4 regions of the Micromonospora globbae genome follow, and region 1 is predicted to be linked to each of the others. Evidence: riboswitches for the same ligand, from Rfam matches in the RefSeq annotation. Region 1 holds a riboswitch; each other region holds the start of a gene.
The links. A riboswitch is a leader RNA that binds a small molecule or an ion and turns the genes downstream of it on or off. The one in region 1 is predicted to bind cyclic di-AMP.
Positions count from the first base shown of each region.

Region 2: it holds a riboswitch for cyclic di-AMP, as region 1 does, so the genes downstream of both, OG994_RS24300 (C40 family peptidase) here and OG994_RS22085 (coiled-coil domain-containing protein) in region 1, are expected to answer to the same signal.
Region 3: it holds a riboswitch for cyclic di-AMP, as region 1 does, so the genes downstream of both, OG994_RS10480 (transglycosylase family protein) here and OG994_RS22085 (coiled-coil domain-containing protein) in region 1, are expected to answer to the same signal.
Region 4: it holds a riboswitch for cyclic di-AMP, as region 1 does, so the genes downstream of both, OG994_RS00990 (coiled-coil domain-containing protein) here and OG994_RS22085 (coiled-coil domain-containing protein) in region 1, are expected to answer to the same signal.

Region 1 is NZ_CP108084.1:4,900,357-4,905,449, forward strand. Features, by position in the region: gene OG994_RS22060 (heavy metal translocating P-type ATPase) at 1-404, opposite strand, end outside; gene OG994_RS22065 (hypothetical protein) at 416-1,396, opposite strand; gene OG994_RS22070 (heavy-metal-associated domain-containing protein) at 1,428-1,637, opposite strand; gene OG994_RS22075 (metal-sensitive transcriptional regulator) at 1,786-2,082, shown strand; gene OG994_RS22080 (YibE/F family protein) at 2,213-3,604, shown strand; cyclic di-AMP (ydaO/yuaA leader) riboswitch at 3,771-3,901, shown strand; gene OG994_RS22085 (coiled-coil domain-containing protein) at 3,906-4,922, shown strand; gene OG994_RS22090 (carbonic anhydrase) at 5,061-5,093, opposite strand, start outside.
Region 2 is NZ_CP108084.1:5,362,788-5,367,880, reverse strand. Features, by position in the region: gene OG994_RS24310 (C40 family peptidase) at 1-93, shown strand, start outside; gene OG994_RS24305 (N-acetylmuramoyl-L-alanine amidase) at 151-2,172, opposite strand; cyclic di-AMP (ydaO/yuaA leader) riboswitch at 2,427-2,564, shown strand; gene OG994_RS24300 (C40 family peptidase) at 2,640-3,617, shown strand; gene dcd (dCTP deaminase) at 3,716-4,294, opposite strand; gene OG994_RS24290 (pyridoxamine 5'-phosphate oxidase family protein) at 4,395-4,946, shown strand; gene OG994_RS24285 (zinc metalloprotease) at 5,020-5,093, opposite strand, start outside.
Region 3 is NZ_CP108084.1:2,358,704-2,363,796, reverse strand. Features, by position in the region: gene OG994_RS10490 (N-acetyltransferase) at 1-378, opposite strand, end outside; gene OG994_RS10485 (hypothetical protein) at 547-879, opposite strand; cyclic di-AMP (ydaO/yuaA leader) riboswitch at 1,332-1,514, shown strand; gene OG994_RS10480 (transglycosylase family protein) at 1,512-2,126, shown strand; gene OG994_RS10475 (ATP-binding protein) at 2,436-5,093, shown strand, end outside.
Region 4 is NZ_CP108084.1:215,075-220,167, reverse strand. Features, by position in the region: gene OG994_RS01000 (HelD family protein) at 1-1,544, shown strand, start outside; partial or broken gene OG994_RS00995 (cation diffusion facilitator family transporter) at 1,590-1,738, shown strand; cyclic di-AMP (ydaO/yuaA leader) riboswitch at 1,909-2,041, shown strand; gene OG994_RS00990 (coiled-coil domain-containing protein) at 2,046-3,107, shown strand; gene OG994_RS00985 (hypothetical protein) at 3,223-3,738, shown strand; gene OG994_RS00980 (SRPBCC family protein) at 3,743-4,213, opposite strand; gene OG994_RS00975 (PfkB family carbohydrate kinase) at 4,371-5,093, shown strand, end outside.

The sequences.
Region 1 (5,093 bases):
GTCAGGGACAGCCACTGCCAGTAGTCGAACTGCCAGGCGGGCACCATGGCCAGCACGATCACGGGTACGGTCAGCGCCACCGACGCCCACAGCCGCGTCCGCAGCCCGCGCAGCTCGTCGACCGGCGCCTCGGCGGCCGGCTCGGCCGCCGAGGCGGGCGGCGGGGGCAGCTTCGCCGTGTAGCCGGTCTTCTCGACGGTGGCGATCAGGTCGTCCGGGGTGACGTCGTCGGCGTACCGGACGGTGGCCTTCTCGGTCGCGTAGTTGACCGACGCGGAGACGCCGTCCATCCGGTTGAGCTTCTTCTCGATGCGGGCGGCGCAGGAGGCGCAGGTCATCCCGCCGATGGACAGTTCGATGAGGTTCGGCGCCGTCGGCAGCGGGCTGCTGCTGGTGGTGGTCATCACGGCTCCTGTCAGTTGTGCCCGTGGCCGGGTTCGCCGTGCGTGGCGGTGCCGGTCGGGGCGGGTGCGGCGGTCGCCGCCGCGGTGCCGGCCACCACGGTGAACTCCGCGGTGCGCACCGTCCCGCCGTGCTTGAAGTCGAGGTAGAGCCGGTAGGCGCCGGCGGACGGCACCTCGGCCAGGAACCTGACGGCCGGCCCGGGCGGGGTCCGCCCGTCGCCGGGCGCGCCCTCCGGGTGCACGTGCAGGTACGCGAGGTCGCCCTGGCGCAGCGCCACCAGGTGGCCGTACGCGCCGAGGTAGGGCTCCAGGTCGGTGACCGGCACGCCGTCCCGGCTGACGGTGAGGGTCAACTCCGTCGTCCGGCCCGGCTGCGGGTCGCCGGCCAGCGTGACCGTGTAGCCGTCGACCGTGGTGCTGGTCGCCGGGGCGGGCAGCGGCCGGGCGGTGAGCGGGCCCGGCACGGTCACGTCGACACCGAGGGTCAGGGGTTCGCCACCGGTCGGGGTGAAGTCGGCGAACGCCCGCCACACCCCGGGGCCGTCGAGCGGCGAGGCGACCCGCCAGGTGCCGTCCGACCCGAGGTCGGGGTGCACGTGCCGGAAGCCGGAGAGGTCGCGCCGCGCCACGATCAGGTGCATGCGCTTGTCGTGCGCCACGTCGTACGCCGTGACGGGCCGTCCGTCGGGCCCGAGGACGCGGAAGGCGAACTCGCCCGCCGGGGCGGCGACCGGCGTGAGGGTGTAACCACGGTCGGAGACGAGAAGGCCCGCCGGCAGGTGCGGGCCCTCGGTGCCGTGCCCGGCGCCGTGCTCGCTGTCGGTGCCGTGCGCGCTGTCGGCGCCGGTGCCGTGCCCGGCCTCCTCGGCGCCGTCGTGGCGGGATTCGGCGGTGGGGGTGACGGGGCCGGCCACCTGGCCGACCCCGTACGCCGCGCCGAACACCGCCGCCAGGCCGAGGGCGAAGCCGCTCAGCTTCATCGCGGTGTTCATCTGAGGTACCTCGATCTGCGTCGGGCGCCGGTCACTCGCCGACGAGGTCGTATCCGGCCTCGTCGACGGCGGCGCGAACGGAAGCGGTGTCCAGCGGCTTGTCGCTGGTGACGGTGACCTGGCCGGTCGCCAGGTCGACCCGGACGTCGCTGACGCCCTGGATGGCGCCGACCTCGGCGCTGACCGCGCTCACGCAGTGCCCGCACGTCATGCCCTGCACCTGGTACGTCGTGGTGACCATCGGACCTCTCCTTCCCTTGCCCAGCATATACCCCCCTGGGGTAATTGCCGGACAGACTGCTCCCCTGTCGGTGCACCGGTACCCCGTGGGGGTATCGGCCACGTGGTCACCGTAGCATACCCCCCAGGGGTACGCTATCCTTGTCGACATGACCACACCGACCCCGACCCGCGGGTACACCGCCAGCAAGGACCAGTTGCTCGCACGGCTGCGCCGCATCGAGGGACAGGTGCGCGGCGTCGAGAAGATGGTCGAGGACGACCGCTACTGCATCGACGTGCTCACCCAGATCTCCGCCGTCCAGGCCGCGCTCGACAAGGTCGCCCTGGGGCTGCTCGACGGGCACGCCCGGCACTGCATGCACGAGGGGGCGGCCGAGGGCCGCGCCGACGAGATGGCCACCGAGATGATGGCCGCCGTCGGTCGCCTCATGAAGCGCGGCTGAATCCCCGGCCCCCACCCGGCGACCGTCCGGCCCGGCGGTTACCCTCACGGCCCAGCCCCGCCGGGCCGTCGGTACTGAACCGATCGTCCCGCCGGCACGTATCCCGCCCCGGACTCGTTGGGAGATTCGTATGGGCGCCGACCATTCCCGTCCCGCACCGCCCGCCCCGCGCCGGGTGCGGCGGATCCTCGTGGCGGCGGTGGTCCCCCTCGTCCTCGGCACCCTGGTCGCCGCTCTGCTGCTCTGGCCCCGCGACGCCCCGACGCCGGCCGACGTCAGCGACCCGGCCCGCTACCACGGCACGGTGACCCGCGTGGTGAGCGAGGCCTGCCCGGCCCTGCCGGAGACGCCGGAGGAGGCGCCCGGCGCCCGGCCGCAGCGGTGCGGCACGGTGAGCGTACGGGTGGAGGACGGCCCGGCCGCCGGGCAGGAGGTCGTCACGCCGATGCCCGACGGGCCGGGTGCGCCGGTCGTCGAGGCCGGCGACGAGGTCGTCCTGGTGGAGCTGACCGATCCGGCCGACCCGGCCTCGGTGACCTGGAACATCGCCGAGCACCAGCGCGGCATGCCGCTGATCTGGCTGGCGCTGGTCTTCGCCGCCGCCATCGTCGTGTTCGGCCGGTGGCGGGGCCTCGCGGCGCTCGCCGGCCTGGCCGCGAGCTTCGCCATCCTGCTGACGTTCGTGCTCCCCGGCATCAGCGCCGGCCGCCCGCCGCTGCTGGTGGCGGTGGTCGGCGCCGCGCTGATCATGTTCGTGGTGCTCTACCTGACGCACGGCGTCACGGCGCAGACCTCGGTGGCGGTGCTGGGCACGCTGGGCAGCCTGGTGCTCACCGGCGTGCTCGGCGTGGTGGCCACCGCCGCCACCCACCTCACCGGCTTCGGCAGCGAGGACGCCACGACCCTGTCGATGTTCCAGGCCGACGTGGACCTGCACGGCCTGCTGCTGGCCGGCATCATCATCGGCTCGCTGGGCGTGCTCGACGACGTCACGGTCACCCAGGCCGCCACCGTCACGGAGCTGGCCCACGCGAACCCGGGGCTGTCCCGGCTCCAGCTCTACCGCGCCGCGACGCGGGTCGGCCGGGCGCACATCGCGTCCACCGTGAACACCATCGTGCTCGCGTACGCCGGCGCCTCCCTGCCGTTGCTGCTCCTGCTCACCGCCGATTCGCGTCCGGTGAGCCAGATCCTCACGAGCGAGTTCCTGGCCCAGGAGATCGTCCGCAGCGCGGTGGCCACGCTCGGCCTGATCGCCGCCGTACCGCTCACCACCGGGCTGGCCGCGGTCGTCACGACCGCCGGACGCGGCAGGCCGGCCGCCGACGGCGGTACGGACACCACGCCGGACCCCACCGCGAACGCACACCCCGCGCCCGCCACCCCGGCCACCCGGCGTCCCGCGCACGACCGGGCGGACGTCCTGCGGGCCCTCGGCGCGGACGGCTCCGACCCGACCGCATCCCCCGCCGGCCGTCGCGGCTGGCCCGACCCGGACAGGAGCACGGACAGCGCATGGTGACACTCCTCAACGTGACCAAGTGGGCTGGAAGGCCTGACGACTGGGTCACTCGTTACCCAGCGCTATGGCGAAATGACGCTTTTAGCGGGCATCGGGACGTAGATCCCCAGGAGGGCTCTCGGGTAACCTCGCTGCCGGTCACCGCCGAAGGCGCGCAGCGGCGCCTGCGGTGCCACCGCCCAATCGCCATCCGGCGAGCCGGGAACCCAGGTACGTGGGGTGAATCCGCGCCAGCGGTAGGGGCCACTTCCGCCCCGAACCCGTCAGCTAACCCGGTCGGCGGTCGACGGAAGGGAAGACTGTGACGGCACCCCTACGCCGCTGGTTGACACCCGTGGTGGCCGTGTTCGCCGCGCTGACCGTGCTCGCCGGGCCCCTCCCGGTGTCCGCCGCGCCCAAGCCGGCAACGCCGTCCGGCCACGAGGACGACGATCCACCCCTGCTCAACGAGGTCATCGAGACGACCAACCGCAACTACAGCGCCGCCAAGGCCAAGCTGGCCAAGTCCGAGAAGCGCCAGCTGGAGCTGAGCCTGGAGGTCAAGCGGGCCGAGGCCGAGCTGCAGGCGCTGGCGCCGCAGGTCAGCGAGATCGCGGCACAGTCGTACCGCACGGGCCGGATCGGCGCGGTCGCCATGCTCCTGTCGAGCAACAGCCCCAACACCTTCGTCGAGCGGGCCACCGGCCTCGACGAGCTCAACATGGTGAACGCCCAGAAGCTCGCCCAGATCAACGAGATCAAGCGCCGCGCCGAGCTGGCCAAGCTCGCGATCGACGCCGAGGTCCGCGAGCAGCAGAAGCAGACCGCCATCATGGCGAAGCAGAAGCGGGAGGCCGAGAAGGCCCTCGCCCTCGTCGGCGGCAAGGGCTTCACCGGCGGCCTGGTCTCCGCCACCTCGCCGGTGGCCCGGATCGGCCCCGGGCGCACCGCCGACGGCGACTGGAAGCCCGAGTCCTGCAGCGAGCCCGACCCCACCACCTCGGGGTGCGTCACCCCGCGCACGCTGCACGCGTACAAGGAGGTCAAGCGGGCCGGCTTCAACCGCTTCGTCGGCTGCTACCGGCCCGGCGGGCCCTGGGAGCACCCGAAGGGCCGGGCCTGCGACTGGTCGCTGCAGAAGAGCGGCTTCTCGCCGTGGCACAACAACGACACCCGGATGTACGGCAACAACCTGGCGGCCTTCCTGATCCGCAACGCCGACCGGCTCGGCATCTACTACGTGATCTGGAACCGGCAGATCTGGTTCCCGGCGACCGGCTGGAAGTCGTACAGCGGGCCGTCCAACCACACCGACCACGTCCACATGTCACTGCTGTAGCGACGGCACGCCGAAAGGGCCGCCCCGCACCGGGGCGGCCCTTTTCGCGTACGGTCTCCCGTGGCTCTGCGGGCCCTGCGCGCACGGCCTCCTGCGGCGCCGCGCTCGGCGGCCTGGCCTTCGGTCGCCGGGGACGCCTCAGCCGCGTACGCCGGCCGCCGGGCCGACCCC
Region 2 (5,093 bases), 460 kb from region 1:
GACCAGATGGTGCACGCGCCACGGGCCGGCAAACCGGTCCAGGTGGCGAGCATCAACAACATGCCGGTCGCCGGTTTCCGCCGACCCGGCTGACCCGCCGCCCACGACGAGGGCCCCCGGCCGACCGGCCGGGGGCCCTCGCGTTTCGCGCTACCGGGGGGCGCCCACCGGTGACGGGAGCACCAGCACGTCGTCGAGGTTGACGTACATGATGCGGTGGCCGAACTGGACCTGGACGTACCGCAGGTCACCCCGCACGACCGTCCAGTCGCCGGGGGACGAGCCGTCGAACGTGACGGCACGGTAGTACTCGCTCGGCAGGATGCCGCCGACGGCGTACCGCTGGCCGGCGGGGAACGTGTACTGCAACGGAGAGATCGTCTGGTACGGCACGCCGGACGGGTACGCGTCCTGCTCGGGGTACGCCCGGCCGTAGACGGGGATCGTCGCCTTACCCGGCTTCGGCGTCACCACGAACCCGGTGGCCCACTTCGCCGTCGGCGCCGAGGGCGGGTTGTGGAACCACGCCTTCTGCCCGAGGTACCAGATGGCCGTCCAGTCGCCGCGTACCTCGGCCACCGCGTACGTCTGCCCGGCGGAGGCGCGGGCGCCGTGGTCGGAGATGTACATCGTGTCCGGCGACCCGTCCGGGCGCTCGCCGAGGTCGTTCACCAGCGGCGCGTCGTGGCTCGGCGCGCTGTGCAGGATCACGGCGGAGGATCCGCGCAGCGGGCAGGGCTCGGCCGGCGGCGGCGGGTCCGGCACGCCCGGCGGCTGCTGGTTGCAGCCGTAGAAGGCCGGCCGGTTGGCGGCGAAGTCCGGGTCGATGGTGACGAGGCCGGTCCGCTTCGTGCCGGTGGTCCGGAACGGCGCCTTGAGCAGGTCGAAGTAGTGCGACCAGTCCCAGTACGGGCCCGGGTCCCAGTGCATGCCGGCCACCGTCGACGCCACCGTGCCGGGGACGTTGTCGTGCCCGATGATGTGCTGGCGGTCCAGCGGGATGTTGAACTTGTGCGCGAGGTACCGGACCAGCTTGGCCGAGGTGCGGTACATCGCCTCGGTGTACCAGGTGCCGTGCCCGGCGAAGCCCTCGTGCTCGATGCCGATGGACTTCGCGTTGACGTACCAGTTGCCGGCCTGCCAGCCGACGTCCTTGGCCTTGATGTGCTGGGCGACGTGGCCGTCGACCGAGCGCAGCGTGTAGTGCCAGCCGAGGTAGTCGGCCTGCTGCACGAGGCCGACGCTGGGGCCGTAGTAGCCCTCCGTGTCGTGGATGACGATGTACTCGATCTTCTGCTGGGCCGGCCGGTTGCCCAGGTCGTGGTTGCCGTAGTCGCCGGCGCCCGGGCCGTACTGCTCGTACGGCGCCGGGATCCACTCGCACCCGAGGCCGACCGGGCACTCCAGCCCGTCGGGCCGCTCCGCGCGGCGCAGCCCGAGCCGGTGCAGGGCGTCCTCCCGCGGGCTCACCGCCCGCGCGGCCAGGGTCACCTGGTGGCCGTCGTCGGTCCGCCGGCTCGCGCCCTCACGGATCTGCGCGTACACCTCGTCGGCGAACGCGGCCGCGGTCTCCTCCGTGTCGGCGCCCGAGTAGCGGGCCACCGCCCCGTACCAGGCGCCCGGGTCGGTCCCGGCGCCGACGGGTCCGCCCAGCTCCCTCTGGTACGCGGCGAGCAGCGCCGCCCCGCCGCGGATGTTCGTGGCCGGGTCGGAGCGCAGGGCCTCGACGTCGGCGCCGGTGAGCGTGGCGGCGGCCTGGATGGTCCGCAGTGACGCGGCGTCCGGCCCGTCGGCCGACGAGGCGACGGCGGGCGTGGTGACCGTCATCGGGCGGGACGTGTCGCCGCGCGGGTCCTCGCCCTCGTCCACGTGGTGGCTGGCGGGCAGCGCCGCGACGTGGGCGGCGTCGGTGAGGTGCAGCGGGCCGTAGCCGCCGCTGGTGCTGGGCGCGCCGGCGTGGGTGTCCCACCTGGACTCCAGGTAGGACACGCCCAGCAGGACGCTCTCGGGTACGCCGTACTCGGCCGCCGCGGCGGCGTACTGCTGCTGCCGGTCGTCGACGGGAGCGGCCCCGGCGGGTGGCGCGGCGCCGGCCGGGCCGCCGGTGAGCGGTACGGCCGCGGCGGCGGCCACCACCGCGGCGGCGAGCAGCGCCCGCCGGCTTCTCGACATGGCTGATCGGTGCATCGAACCCCCCAGTGAAGGACGGGTGCAGGTGGGCCCACCTTCACTCCGACGCCGCGTTCAGGTCAATACCTTTCCATCTATCGAGGTTTGAAGAAGAAAATCTACGGCGTCGCACCGTGGGTGCGGTCGGCCGTGTCGCGTACGGAGTGTCACGGCCTGACGGGTTGCGAATCGATAACGCGCCTCTCTAGTCTGGTCAATCGTCGGCCGGCAGCAGGTCCGTCCACCCGGGCGGTAACGGTCCGACACCGCCGAGTCGCTCTCGGGAGCGAGCCGGGGACCCAGGTTTCCGGGGTGAATCCGCAGCGATGCGGTAGGGCGCCTCCCTTCCCGCCCGAACCCGTCAGCTAACCCGGTAGGCGGTCAGGGAAGAAGGAGTACGGAGCCCGGTGGCCCACCATGCCCCGCGGCCTCCGTCGAACCGGTCGGCGCGCGCCGACCGTGCGACGGGTGTGCCGCGTCCACGCTGGTCCCGCTTCACCACCGCCCTCGCCGCCCTCGTCGGCGTCGCCGTCGTCCTGACCGGCGGCGTCACCGCGGCGCACGCCGACCCGTCGGTCGCCGAGATCGAACGCCAGATCGATGAGGACTGGAACAAGCTCGAGCCGGTCATCGAGAAGCACAACGCCACCCGCCAGGAGCTGGCCGCCAAGCGCAAGCAGGCCGACGCCCTGGCCAAGCGGATCAAGCCCCTCCAGGTCCAGGTCGACCAGGCCATGGACAAGGTCGGCGCCCTCGCGGCGCGGGCGTACAAGGGCGAGAACCTGTCCACGGTGAACGCCATGCTCGGCAGCCGGAGCCCCAGCGAACTGATGGGCCAGCTGGAGCTGCTCGACCGGTTCGCCCAGACGCAGCAGAAGGACGTCCAGCAGGTCGCGCAGCTGCGCGACGAGCTGGTCCGGCAGAAGGAGCCGCTGGACACCCTGGTGGCCCAGCTGACCCGGACCGAGGCCCAGCTCGCGGCCAAGAAGAAGCAGATCAACGCCGAGATCGACCGGCTGCAGAAGCTGCGGATCAAGGTGTACGGCAACGGCGGCGCCGGACCGCTGCGACCCGCCCCGTGCCCGGCCACCTACCCGGGTGGCGCCGCCGGCGTGGCCGTGAAGTTCGCCTGCGCCCAGATCGGCAAGCCCTACGTCTGGGGTGCCGACGGCCCCGACTCGTACGACTGCTCCGGCCTCGTGCTCGCGGCCTGGGCCAAGGCCGGGGTCTCGCTGCCCCACAACGCCGCCCAGCAGCGCCGGGTCACCAAGACCGTGAGCCGCGGCGACCTGCGCCCCGGTGACCTCGTCTTCTACTACAGCGACCTGCACCACGTCGGCATGTACGTCGGTGGCGGCTGGGTGGTGCACGCCTCCCAGGCCGGAGTGCCGGTCAAGATGAAGAAGGTCGACGACGGGCCGATCCACAGCTTCGGCCGCCCCGGCTGACGCACGAAGGAGGGGTCCCTTCCCGGCGCATGCGCCGGGAAGGGACCCCTCTCGTCAGGGGCGACCCGTGGTGCCTCGCCGCCGCCCCGGGGTCCGGCTCAGCGGGTCGGCCAGGTACGCCAGTTCTGCCAGGCGCGGCTCGGTGTGGGGCCACGCTGACCCTGGTAGCGCGAGCCGTACACGGCCGATCCGTACGGGTGCTCGGCCGGCGACGAGAGCCGGAAGATGCAGAGCTGACCGATCTTCATGCCGGGCCAGAGCGTGATCGGCAGGTTGGCCACGTTCGACAGTTCCAGCGTCACGTGGCCGGAGAAGCCGGGGTCGATGAAGCCCGCGGTGGAGTGGGTGAGCAGGCCGAGCCGGCCCAGACTCGACTTCCCCTCCAGGCGGCCGGCGAGCTGGTCACCGAGCGAGATCACCTCGAGCGTCGAGGCGAGCACGAACTCGCCCGGGTGCAGCACGAACGGCTCCCCGTCGGGGACCTCGACCACGGAGGTCAGGTCGTCCTGCTGCCGCGCCGGGTCGATGTGCGTGTAGAGGTGGTTGTTGAAGACCCGGAAGAGCCGGTCGAGGCGTACGTCGATGCTCGACGGCTGCACCAGGGTGGGCTCGAACGGCTCCAGCCCGAGCGTGCCGGCCTTGATCTCGGAGACCAGGTCGCGGTCGGAGAGCAGCATCGCACCACCATAGCGAGGCGCGCCTCGCCGGCTCGATCCCGGTGCCGGTGACCAGCGCGTCGCGGTCGCTCCTCGTACATTTGTTCGATAGAATGCCGGCATGGCTTCCTGGTCCGAATTCGCCGCTGACGAGCCCCGGCTCGCCGACGGGATCCGCATTCTCCTGCAGCAGTACGGTCCGGGCTTCGGCTATCTGGCCACGGTCCGCGCCGACGGCGGGCCCCGGGTGCACCCGGTGTCTCCGGTGATCACCGATGAAGGGCTGTTCTGCTTCATCATCGACTCGCCCAAGCGGCGCGACCTGGAGCGCGACGGGCGCTACGCCCTGCACTCCTTCCCGCCGGAGGAGAGCGACGACGAGGCCTACGTGGCCGGCCAGGCCCTGCCGGTCACCGACCAGGGCCGGGTGGCCCGGCTCGCGGCCCGCGCCGGGGCCGCTCCGCACGTCGACTGGCGGCTGTTCGAGTTCACCGTCGACGTGGCCATGCTGGCGCGGCGCGACTCGGGCACCGCTGGAGGGCCGGGCGAGGGGCACGGCCGTCCGGCCGTGCAGGTCTGGCTCGACCCGCGGGCGCCGGGCCGTCGGGCCGGGCCGACGCCGGTACGGCAGACGCGCCCCGCCCGCCGCGAACCCCACCGCTCGGCCGCCTGACACGTCCTGGGGAGAGAAAGAAGCCGGTGCCGGCCCCCTCGCCATGGGGCCGGCACCGGCGGTACGCGGAAGGTCAGGCCGCGCGGTAGGCGTTCCACGCGGTCAGCATGCGGCTCGCCTGCCCAGGGGTGAACTGGTACATGCACG
Region 3 (5,093 bases), 2.5 Mb from region 1:
GTCGAGCATGAGCGCGGACAGTCCGCCGCCACGACGGTCGGGGCGGATGCAGATCTCCAGCGCCGAGACGATGTTCGGTTCCGCGCCGCTGAGCCGGTTGACCGTGGCCCGCTGGATCATCCGGTCCCACCCGCCGTCGGGCAGCTCCGGCTCGGTCCAGCGCAGCGGCACCGCGTACGCCCGGGCGGCCAGGCGGCCCGGCTCGGCCGGGTCGACGGCGGCGAACACGAACTCCGGGTACAGCTCGTGGGCGACGCTGTAGTAGACCGAGCCCATCGGGTCCCAGACCATGAACGGCGGCCAGGCGCCGTCGAAGTCCTCGTCGAGCAGCGGGCCGACGTCCGGGCGCTCCGCCAGGGTCACGATGTCGAGGTCCACGCGGCGCACCCTAGAGGCGCGACCCGTCGGCCCGCAGCCGATATTCGGCCCGCTCCGGGGGCGGCCACGGTGGCCGGCGTCGCTCAGCTCCCGCGTCACCGGTCCACCCGCGGCCGCAGCCCGGAGCGGAACCCACACGTCCTCCCGGCCGTCGGGCCGTCCGCCCCGTCAGGCGGCCGAGGCGCTCGTCGACTCCCGCAGGTGGGCGGTCGCGGCGCGGCGGGCCGCGGGCACGACCGGGGCCGCCGACCAGCCGGTGGGGGCGTCCTGCGCGGGCTCGGCCATGCCGTCGGCCTCGCTCTGGGCGGCCCGCAGCGCGCGCTGGGCGTTGTTCCACGCCGTGCACGGCCACGGCTCACCGGCGCAGAGAAGGTTCCGGCAGCCCCCCTCACCGTCGGGCTCGTGCGCGTCGGCCACCTCCAGCGCGAGCTTCCACAGCAACGGGTCGGTCACCCCGTCCGGTCGTTCTGTCACCGAGTCGGTACGGTCTGTCTCGGGCATGGCGATTCCCCCCTCTGGTTCGTGTGCCGCCCTACCTTCACCACTGTCTCCCCCCGGTAAACCCGGCTGCCGGCGGCCTGAGCTGCCGGGTCTCCGTAGCGGATTCTCACCCACGGTGTCGAGGCATCCCAGCCCCGCGCGTATTCGTGTCGTAGTCGTCACCGCCGTGTCCCCCGTACGGACCACCGATGATCGCGTTGGGTGATCATGTGCGTGCCATCGGTGGCCGTCCGGCATCCCGGGTGTCGGGTGTCGCACGTGGACGGCGGTGTCACCTTCCCGGTACGCCGCGTGGTCGTCCCGGCGCCGACGCGCCACTCATCGCACGGCCTCGCGCGGTCCGCAACTCGAGCGAGGGACGCCACGCGGGGCCCGGTGAAGAACTTCACAGGGGGTGGGCGACCGTCGTGAGAGCCGCCTAGCGTCGGTCGGGTCCGCCATCGTGGACACCGCGACCGGAAACGCCTAATCCTGCCGCCGGTCGTCGGCAATTCGTCACCCGGGCAGGAGCGGGGGACCCACGTTCCTCGGCGTGCGGCGGTGCGCCGCGCGCCTCGGGGTGAAGCCGCCATGGGCGGCCGGGCTCCTCGGCCCGAACCCGACAGCTCACCTCGCCGGCGTGGAGGACACCCATGTCATCTGCGTACAACGCCCGTCACCGTGCCGTGACCGCCCGTCGCGTCGCCCTCGGCACCCTGGCCGCCGGCGCCGTCACCGGCGCCGTCGCCCTCTTCGGCACCGCTTCGCCCGCTCAGGCCGCGGTCAACTGGGACGCCATCGCCCAGTGCGAGTCCGGCGGGAACTGGCACATCAACACCGGCAACGGCTACTACGGCGGGCTCCAGTTCTCCCAGAGCACCTGGGAGGGGTACGGCGGCACCAAGTACGCCGCGCGTGCCGACCTCGCCACCCGCGGCGAGCAGATCGCCGTCGCCGAGAAGGTGCTCGACGGCCAGGGCATCGGCGCGTGGCCGACCTGCGGCAAGAAGGCCGGCTCCACCGCCTCGACGTCCACCGGCAAGTCGTCCACGTCCACCCGGGACAAGGAGCGCGGTTCGACGTCGACGACGCGCACCGCGCCCTCGTCCGGCGGGCACACGTACGTGGTGAAGCCCGGCGACACGCTGTCGGAGATCGCCGAGGCGCACCACGTGGACGGCGGCTGGCGGGCCCTGTACGAGCGGAACGAGCGGGTGGTCGGCGACGACCCGGGTCTCATCCTGCCCGGGCAGCGGCTCGCCCTCTGACGCACCACCGGCGTCCGGGCATCCACCCTTCCGGGGTGGGTGCCCGAACGTGTCGGTGCGGCCGTCACGGACAGTGGTGGCGCGAATCTCCCCGGTCGGTCGGACGCGGTCACCGGCGGGGCTGATGCATCGATCTTTGGAGAAGGCGTACCGTCCGGGTTGGTGAATCTCCACAACTTCCGCCGTTCGCAGTTTGGTCGGTGCGACAGTTCCTTACCGGCCGGTAGCGGCGAAGGTTGTCGGCGGGGACCTCTGCCACCAGGGCGTCCCCGTTCTTCTGTGAACGACGCTCTTTGGGGGGCCAACTCGGTGTTCAGCCGCATCGCCATCGTCAACCGGGGAGAAGCCGCCATGCGGCTGATCCACGCCGTCCGCGAGCTCAACGCCGAGGCCGCAGCCCCGCCCATCGAGACCGTCGCGCTGTACACCGACGCGGAGCCCACGGCCACGTTCGTCCGCGAGGCCGACCACAGCTACTGCCTCGGGCCCGCCTCCGCGCGTCCGTACCTGGACCACGCCGTCCTCGAACGTGCCCTCGTCGAGACGGGCGCGGACGCGGCGTGGGTCGGCTGGGGCTTCGTCGCCGAGGATCCGGCGTTCGCCGAACTCTGCGCGAAGCTGGGGGTCACGTTCATCGGGCCCAGCCCCGAGGCGATGCGCACGCTCGGCGACAAGATCGGCGCAAAGCTGATCGCCGAGGAGGTCGGCGTGCCGGTGGCGCCGTGGAGCCGTGGCGCGGTGGAGAACCTGGCCGCGGCCAAGCGCGCGGCGGCCGAGATCGGCTACCCGCTGATGCTGAAGGCGACCGCCGGCGGCGGCGGACGGGGCATCCGGGTCGTCCGCAGCGACGAGGAGCTCACCGACGCGTACGCGCGCACGAGCCTGGAGGCCCAGCGCGCCTTCGGCAGCGGCGTCGTGTTCCTGGAGCGCCTGGTCACCGGCGCCCGGCACGTCGAGGTGCAGGTCATCGCCGACGGCCAGGGCACGGCGTGGGCGCTCGGCGTCCGCGACTGCTCGGTGCAGCGGCGCAACCAGAAGGTCATCGAGGAGTCGGCGTCGCCGGTGCTCGCCCCCGAGCAGGTCCGCGAGCTGAAGGCGGCGGCCGAGCGGCTCGCGCTGGCTGTGGACTACCGGGGCGCCGGCACCGTCGAGTTCCTGTACCACCCCGGTGAGAAGCTCTTCGCGTTCCTCGAGGTCAACACCCGGTTGCAGGTCGAGCACCCGATCACCGAGGCGACCACGGACTTCGACCTCGTGAAGGCGCAGATCCACGTCGCGGCCGGCGGCCGGCTCGGCGACCGGATCCCCGCCGAGGCCGGGCACGCCGTCGAGGCGCGCCTCAACGCCGAGGACCCCGACCGCGACTTCGCGCCCTCGCCCGGCCGGATCGTCCGGCTGGCCCTGCCCAGCGGCCCCGGCATCCGCGTGGACACCGGCGTCAGCGAGGGCGACGTGATCCCCGCCGACTTCGACTCGATGATCGCCAAGATCATCGCCTACGGCCGGACGCGCGACGAGGCGCTCGGTCGGCTCCGCCGCGCCGTCGCCGAGACCACGGTGATCATCGAGGGCGGCGCCACCAACAAGAGCTTCCTGCTCGAACTGCTCGACCAGCCCGAGGTGATCGACGCGAGCGCGGACACCGGCTGGATCGACCGGGTCCGCGAGCAGGGCCGCCTGGTCTCCACCCGGCACTCCGGCGTCGCGCTGGCCGCGGCGGCCATCGAGGCGTACGAGGACCAGGCCCTCGTCGAGCGGCAGCGCCTGCTCACCACCGCGCACGGCGGGCGTCCCCAGGTGCAGCACGAGAGCGGCCGGCCGATCGATCTCAAGCTCCGTGGCGCCAGCTACCGGGTGACCGTCGCGCAGACCGGGCCGCGCCGCTTCCGCGTCGGCATCGGCACCGCCCCGGCCGTGGACGCCGAGCTGGAGCGTTTCGACGAGCACACCGGCCGGATCGTGGTGAACGGGCAACGGTTCCGGCTGGTCACCGACACCCACGGACCCACCCACCTGGTCGAGGTGGACGGCGTCACGCACCGGGTCAGCCGGGACGAGGGCGGCGTGCTGCGCTCGCCCGCGCCGGCGCTGGTCGTCGCGACGCCGCTGGAGGTGGGCGACGAGGTCGAGGCGGGCGCGCCCGTCCTCGTCCTGGAGAGCATGAAGATGGAGACCGTGCTGCGGGCGCCGTTCGCGGCGCGGCTGCGGGAGTGCCTGGTCTCCGTCGGCAGCCAGGTGGAGACCGGCGCGCCGCTGCTGCGCCTGGAGCCGGTCGGCGATCCCGCGGCGGGCGAGGCCGCGCAGGCCGAGGCCGTCGACCTGGACCTGCCGCCCGAGCCGACCGACCTGTCCGCCGAGGCCCGCGTGGCGCGTGGCATCGCCGACCTGCGCGGGCTGCTGCTCGGCTACGACGTCGACCCCCACGACGAGCGTCGCGCGCTGACCGCCTACCTGGCCGCGCGGGCCGAACTCGGCCGCCGGCCGCTGGAGGAGGAGGTCGGGCTGCTGCAGGTGTTCGCCGACCTGTCCGAGCTCAGCCGCAACCGGCCGCTCGGCGAGGAGACCCGGGCCGACACCCGCGTGCACAGCCCCCGCGAGTACTTCCACGCGTACCTGCAGTGCCTCGACGTCGACCGCGCCGCCCTGCCGGACACGTTCCGCACCCGGCTGGCCCGGGTGCTGGCCCACTACGGCGTCGAGGACTTCGAACGCACCCCGGCCCTGGAAGAGGCCGTGTTCCGGATCTTCCTGGCGCAGCAGCGGGCGTCGGCCGACGTCTCGGTGATCGTCACCTTCCTCCAGACGTGGCTGGCCGAGCCGCTGCCCGGCGACGAGCTGCGCGAGATGGTCGGCCAGGCGCTGGAGCACCTGATCTTCGCCACCCAGCTCCGGTTCCCGGTGGTCGGCGACCTGGCCCGCAGCATCGTGTTCCGCTGGGCGGCGCAGCCGATGCTGCGCCGCAAGCGC
Region 4 (5,093 bases), 2.2 Mb from region 1:
CCATCCGCTCCCCCGGCTCCGGCGTGACGATCGTCTCCGGCGGGCCGGGCACCGGCAAGACGGCGGTGGCCCTGCACCGGGCCGCGTACCTGCTCTACACCGACCGCAGCCGGTACGCCGGCGGCGGAATCCTCGTGGTCGGGCCCTCCTCCGTCTTCGTGGAGTACATCGCCTCGGTGCTGCCCTCCCTCGGTGAGGAGACCGCCACCCTGCACTCGCTCGGCACGCTCTTCCCGGGCATGAGCGCCACCCGCACCGATCCGCCGGAGGTGGCGGCCGTGAAGGGGTCGCTGCGGATGCGCCGCGTGCTGGAACGCGCGGTCCGGGACGCGGTGCCCGACGGCCCCACCGAGCTGCGCCTGCTCTACCGGGGTGCGCTGCTGCGGCTGGACCGCAAGGAGCTGGACGGGATCCGGGAACGCGCGCTGCCACGGGGCGCCCGCCGCAACGAGGTGCGCCGGGCCGGCTTCGACGGCGTCTTCGCCGCGCTGTGGGCGCAGGCGCGGCGGCTCGACATCGCCCGCCTGCCCGAGCAGCGGGCCTTCGAGGACGAGATCGCCGACCGGCCGGAGTTCCGGGAGTTCCTCAAGGCCTGGTGGCCCCGGCTGCACCCGCGCCACGTGCTGGGCTGGCTGGCCCGACCGGAGCGGCTGCGCCGGTACGCCGGCGGCGTCCTCTCCGGGGCGGAGATCCGGCTGCTGGCCGAGGCGTACCGGAGCCTGGACACCGAGGGGCTGACGGTCGCCGACATCGCCCTCCTGGACGAGCTGGACGCGCTGCTCGGCAAGCCGGTGCAGCCGCGCCGGCCGAGGCGTGACCCGTTCCAGCTCGCCGGCGGGGTGCGGGAGCTGAGCACGCACGCCGACCGGCAGCGCGCCGCGCGGGAGGCGGCCCGGGAGCGCCCGGCGGACTACCGGGAGTACGCGCACGTCGTGGTGGACGAGGCGCAGGACGTCTCGCCGATGCAGTGGCGGATGATCGGCCGGCGCGGCCGGCTGGCGTCCTGGACGGTGGTGGGCGATCCCGCCCAGACGGCCTGGACGGGTGACCCGGCGGAGCTGACCCGCGCCCGGGACCAGGCGCTGGGGCGCCGCCGCCGGCACCACTTCACGCTCACCACCAACTACCGCAACTCGGCGGAGATCTTCGCGGTGGCGGCCGCCGAGATCCGCCGCCTCGACCCGGACCTGCCGCTGCCCACCGCCGTCCGCTCCACCGGCGTCGAGCCGGTCGAGCTGACGGTGCCGGCGGGCGAGCTGGAGACCACCACGGTGGCGGCGGTGACGGGCCTGCTCGCCGAGGTGGAGGGGACGGTCGGGGTGATCACCCCGGTGTCCCGCCGGGACGAGGTGGCCGGCTGGCTGGGCGGCCTCGGCGCGCCCCGCCTCCAGGTGGTGACCAGCCTGGAGGCGAAGGGCATGGAGTACGACGGGGTGGTGCTGGTGGCGCCGGGCGAGATCCGCGCCGATGCCGGCGTCCGGACGCTCTACGTGGCGCTGTCCCGGGCGACCCAGCGGCTCACCACGATCGAGCCGACCGCCTGAGGCGAACGTCGGACGGGCCGGGTCGCGCCTTCTCCGACAACTGCCCTGGAGGTGCCGGGCGACCTGCTCGGCGTGATCGCCGTGGCGGCGCTCATCGCGGCGACCGGCTGGTGGTGGGCCGACCCGGTGGTGGCGTGGCGATCGGCGTTCTCATCCTCCCCCGCACCTGGCGCCTCGGCCGCACCGCGCGGCGCCGGGCGCCTGCGGCGCCATGGAGTGGTGACGAGCACACGCCCGTCTAGCCCGCTTTTGCGCCATTTTTCCGTGTCTGGGTAGACACACAGAGTCACATCTGCTGCATCAACCACACTGGCCCCGGTAGGCTCGGTCCCGGCCTCCGCCAGGCGGCGCCCACCGGCGCCGGCGGCGGCCGTCGCCTAATCGCCGCGACGCGGCGAGCCGGGGAACCATGTTCGTGGGGTGCATCCGCGCCAGCGGTAGGGATCTTCCGTCCCGAACCCGTCAGCTAACCCGGTCGGCGGCTGACGGAAGGACATGTGCATGCCAGTAGTGGCACCCGTACGACGACATGCCGCCCGGATGGCGGCCCTGATCGCCGCGACGCTCGCCCTCGGCGTCGCGATCGCCCCCGGCACCGCCGAGGCCGCCCCGGTGGCCCGCGCCGCCGCCCCCGGTCAGGACCCGGAAGGTGGCACCCCCTCCCTGCGGGCGCAGCTCGACGCGGCCAGCAAGGGCTGGCTCGACGCCAAGGCCGCCCTCGCCCGCTCCGTCAAACGGCAGCAGGAGCTCACGGCGCAGCTCAAGACGACCGAGGCGGAACTCGCCCAGCGCAGCGGCAAGGTCGGTGAGATCGCCGGGGTCGCGTACCGCACCGGCCGCCTCGGGCCCGTGTCGGCGCTGCTCAACAGCAACACCCCGGAGGGTTTCCTGGACCGCGCGGCGGCTCTCGAGGCCGTCGCCGCCAACGAGGACCGCGCCCTGCGCGACCTCATGGAGACCCGCGACCAGATGACCCGCACCCGGGCGGCGCTCGACGGCGAGATCCGCGAGGAACGCAAGCAGGTCGCCGTGATGGCCAAGCGCAAGGAACAGGCCGAACGCGCGCTCGAGGTGGCCAACGCCAAGGCCGCGCGCACCACCGACAGCTCCAACCGCGGCACCTCCACGGCGAACGCCGCACCGGCCCCGCGCAACTCCGACGGCTCCTGGCCGAAGGAGTCGTGCAGCGTCAACGACCCCACCCCCGCGAACGGGTGCATCACCCCGCGCATGCTGCACGCGCTCAACCAGGCCAAGGCCGCCGGCTTCACCCGCTACGTCTCCTGCTACCGCAGCGGCGGCTCCGGCGAGCATCCCAAGGGCCGGGCCTGCGACTTCGCCGCACAGAAGAACGGCTTCGGCGGCGACGCCACCGGCGGCGACAAGACGTACGGCAACAACCTGTCGGCGTACTTCATCCGCAACTCCGACCGGCTCGCCGTGCTCTACGTGATCTGGTACCGCCAGATCTGGCTGCCCAGCAGCGGATGGAAGTCGTACAGCGGGGCGGGCGGGGACCCCTCCAGCGACCACACCAACCACGTGCACCTGTCGGTGTACTGACCGCGGCGGGTGGCCCGTCCCCGTGCCGGGCCACCCGCACTACGTCCCGGAGCGTAGGAGCGGTGTCGTTCCTCGCCGGACGCCCGGGCGGGCCGGCGCGGGCAGCATCGCGGACATGACCCGGACACCGCGCACCGCCCGCAAGGCCCTGCTCACCCTGCACCTCGTCACCTCGCTGGGGTGGCTCGGCGCCGACCTGGTGCTGCTGACCCTCGGCGTCGCCGTGCTGCGCGGCGCCGACCCCGACGTCGTCTACCCGGTCGCCGCGCTGGTCGGCACGGCGCTGTTCGCCCCGCTCAGCGTCGTGGTGTGGGTCGTCGGTGTGCTCAGCGCCCTGCTGACGCCGTGGGGACTGCTCCGGCACCGCTGGGTGCTCGTCAAGCTGCTGATCACCACGGTGATGGTGCTGCTGGTGCTGTTCCTGCTCACGCCGAACCTGCGCGCCGCCGGCGAACTCGGCGCCGCCCTGCCGCCCGGCGACCGGGCCGACCTGGTGATCGCGCCCACCGTGTCGACCAGCCTCATGGTCGTCGCGACAGTGCTCTCCACGTACAAGCCGTGGGGGCGGCTGCGGCGGGCCACGCCCCCGCCGCGCCGGCGCGCCACGGTGACCGGGCGCACCGGCGGCTGACCGCTCAGGCCGCCGGGGTCGGGCCGCCCGCCTCGCGGTCGAGCGCCGCGCCGAGCCGCGTCGCCAGCGCGAGGTGGGCGGCGCGGGCCTGCCGGAAGGCGTACGGGAACAGCGGCGCCGGCGCCGCGAGGGTGATCTCCACGTCGATCCGCACCAGGCCACCCGGCTCGGTGTGCAGGCGGGTGTGGTTGCGCACCGTGGTGGCGGGCCACTGCCGGGCCACCGTCACGATCTCGTCGTCCCCGCTCGTCAGGACGTCGGCCTGGTAGGTGACCGGGAACCGCAGCGGCCCGGCCGCGAGCCGGTCGGTGACGGCGTAGCTGGCCAGCGCGCCCGGCCGGGGCGGCACCCGGCGGACCCGGACGATCAGCGGATGCAACTCGCCCTGCCGCGTGAGGTCACCGAGCAGCGCCATGGCGTCGGCGAGCGCGCACCGCGCCTGGACGGTGTAACTGAACGAATCCCGCCTGAGCACCCCGTCTCCCGCCGACGTCGCTCGGCCGATCCTCACCCACGGCGGCGGGGCTGGCAACAACGCGGGGAGCGCGGCGCGGATGCCGCGCCTTCGGATACCGGTCGCATGACGGTCACCAGGCGGGGAACTGCGACGTCACGGGCCGACGGAGGGGCGCATGGACGGTACGGCGGGCGAGCGCGCGGGCACGGGCACGAACGGGCACGTCATGGTCTTCGCGCCCACTCCCCTGCTGACGGTGACCGTGGACCAGCCGGCCGGCCAGCCGGAGATCCACCTGCACCCGGGCGGGCAGGGGGTCTGGCAGGCCCGGATGATCATGTCGCTGGGCGGCGAGGTGGTGCTCTGCACGGCCCTCGGCGGCGAGATCGGCCAGGTGCTGGAGCCCCTGCTGGTGAGCGAGGGGGTGGACCTCAAGGTGGTCGTGCGCGACTCGGGCAGCGGCGGGTACGTGCACGACCGGCGCGGCGGCACCCGGCGGGAGATCGTCGACGTGCCCGGCCAGCCGCTCGGCCGGCACGAGCTGGACGAGCTCTACAACCTGGCGCTCGGGGAGGGCCTGCGGGCCGCCGTCAGCGTGCTGAGCGGCCCCAACGACCCCACGCTCGTCCCGCCGGAGCTGTACCGGCGGTTCGCCGCCGACCTGGGCGCCAACGGCGGGCGGGTCGTGGTCGACCTGTCCGGCGAGCACCTCACCGCCGTGCTGGACAGCGGGGTCTTCTTCCTTAAAGTGAGCCACGAGGAGCTGATCCGGGACGGCCGCTCCGCCGGCGACGACGAGGACCAGCTCGCCCGCGCCATGTACGACCTGCACGCCGCCGGGGCCGAGAGCGTCGTGGTCAGCCGGGCCGACCGGCCGGCGCTGGCGCTGGTCGACGGC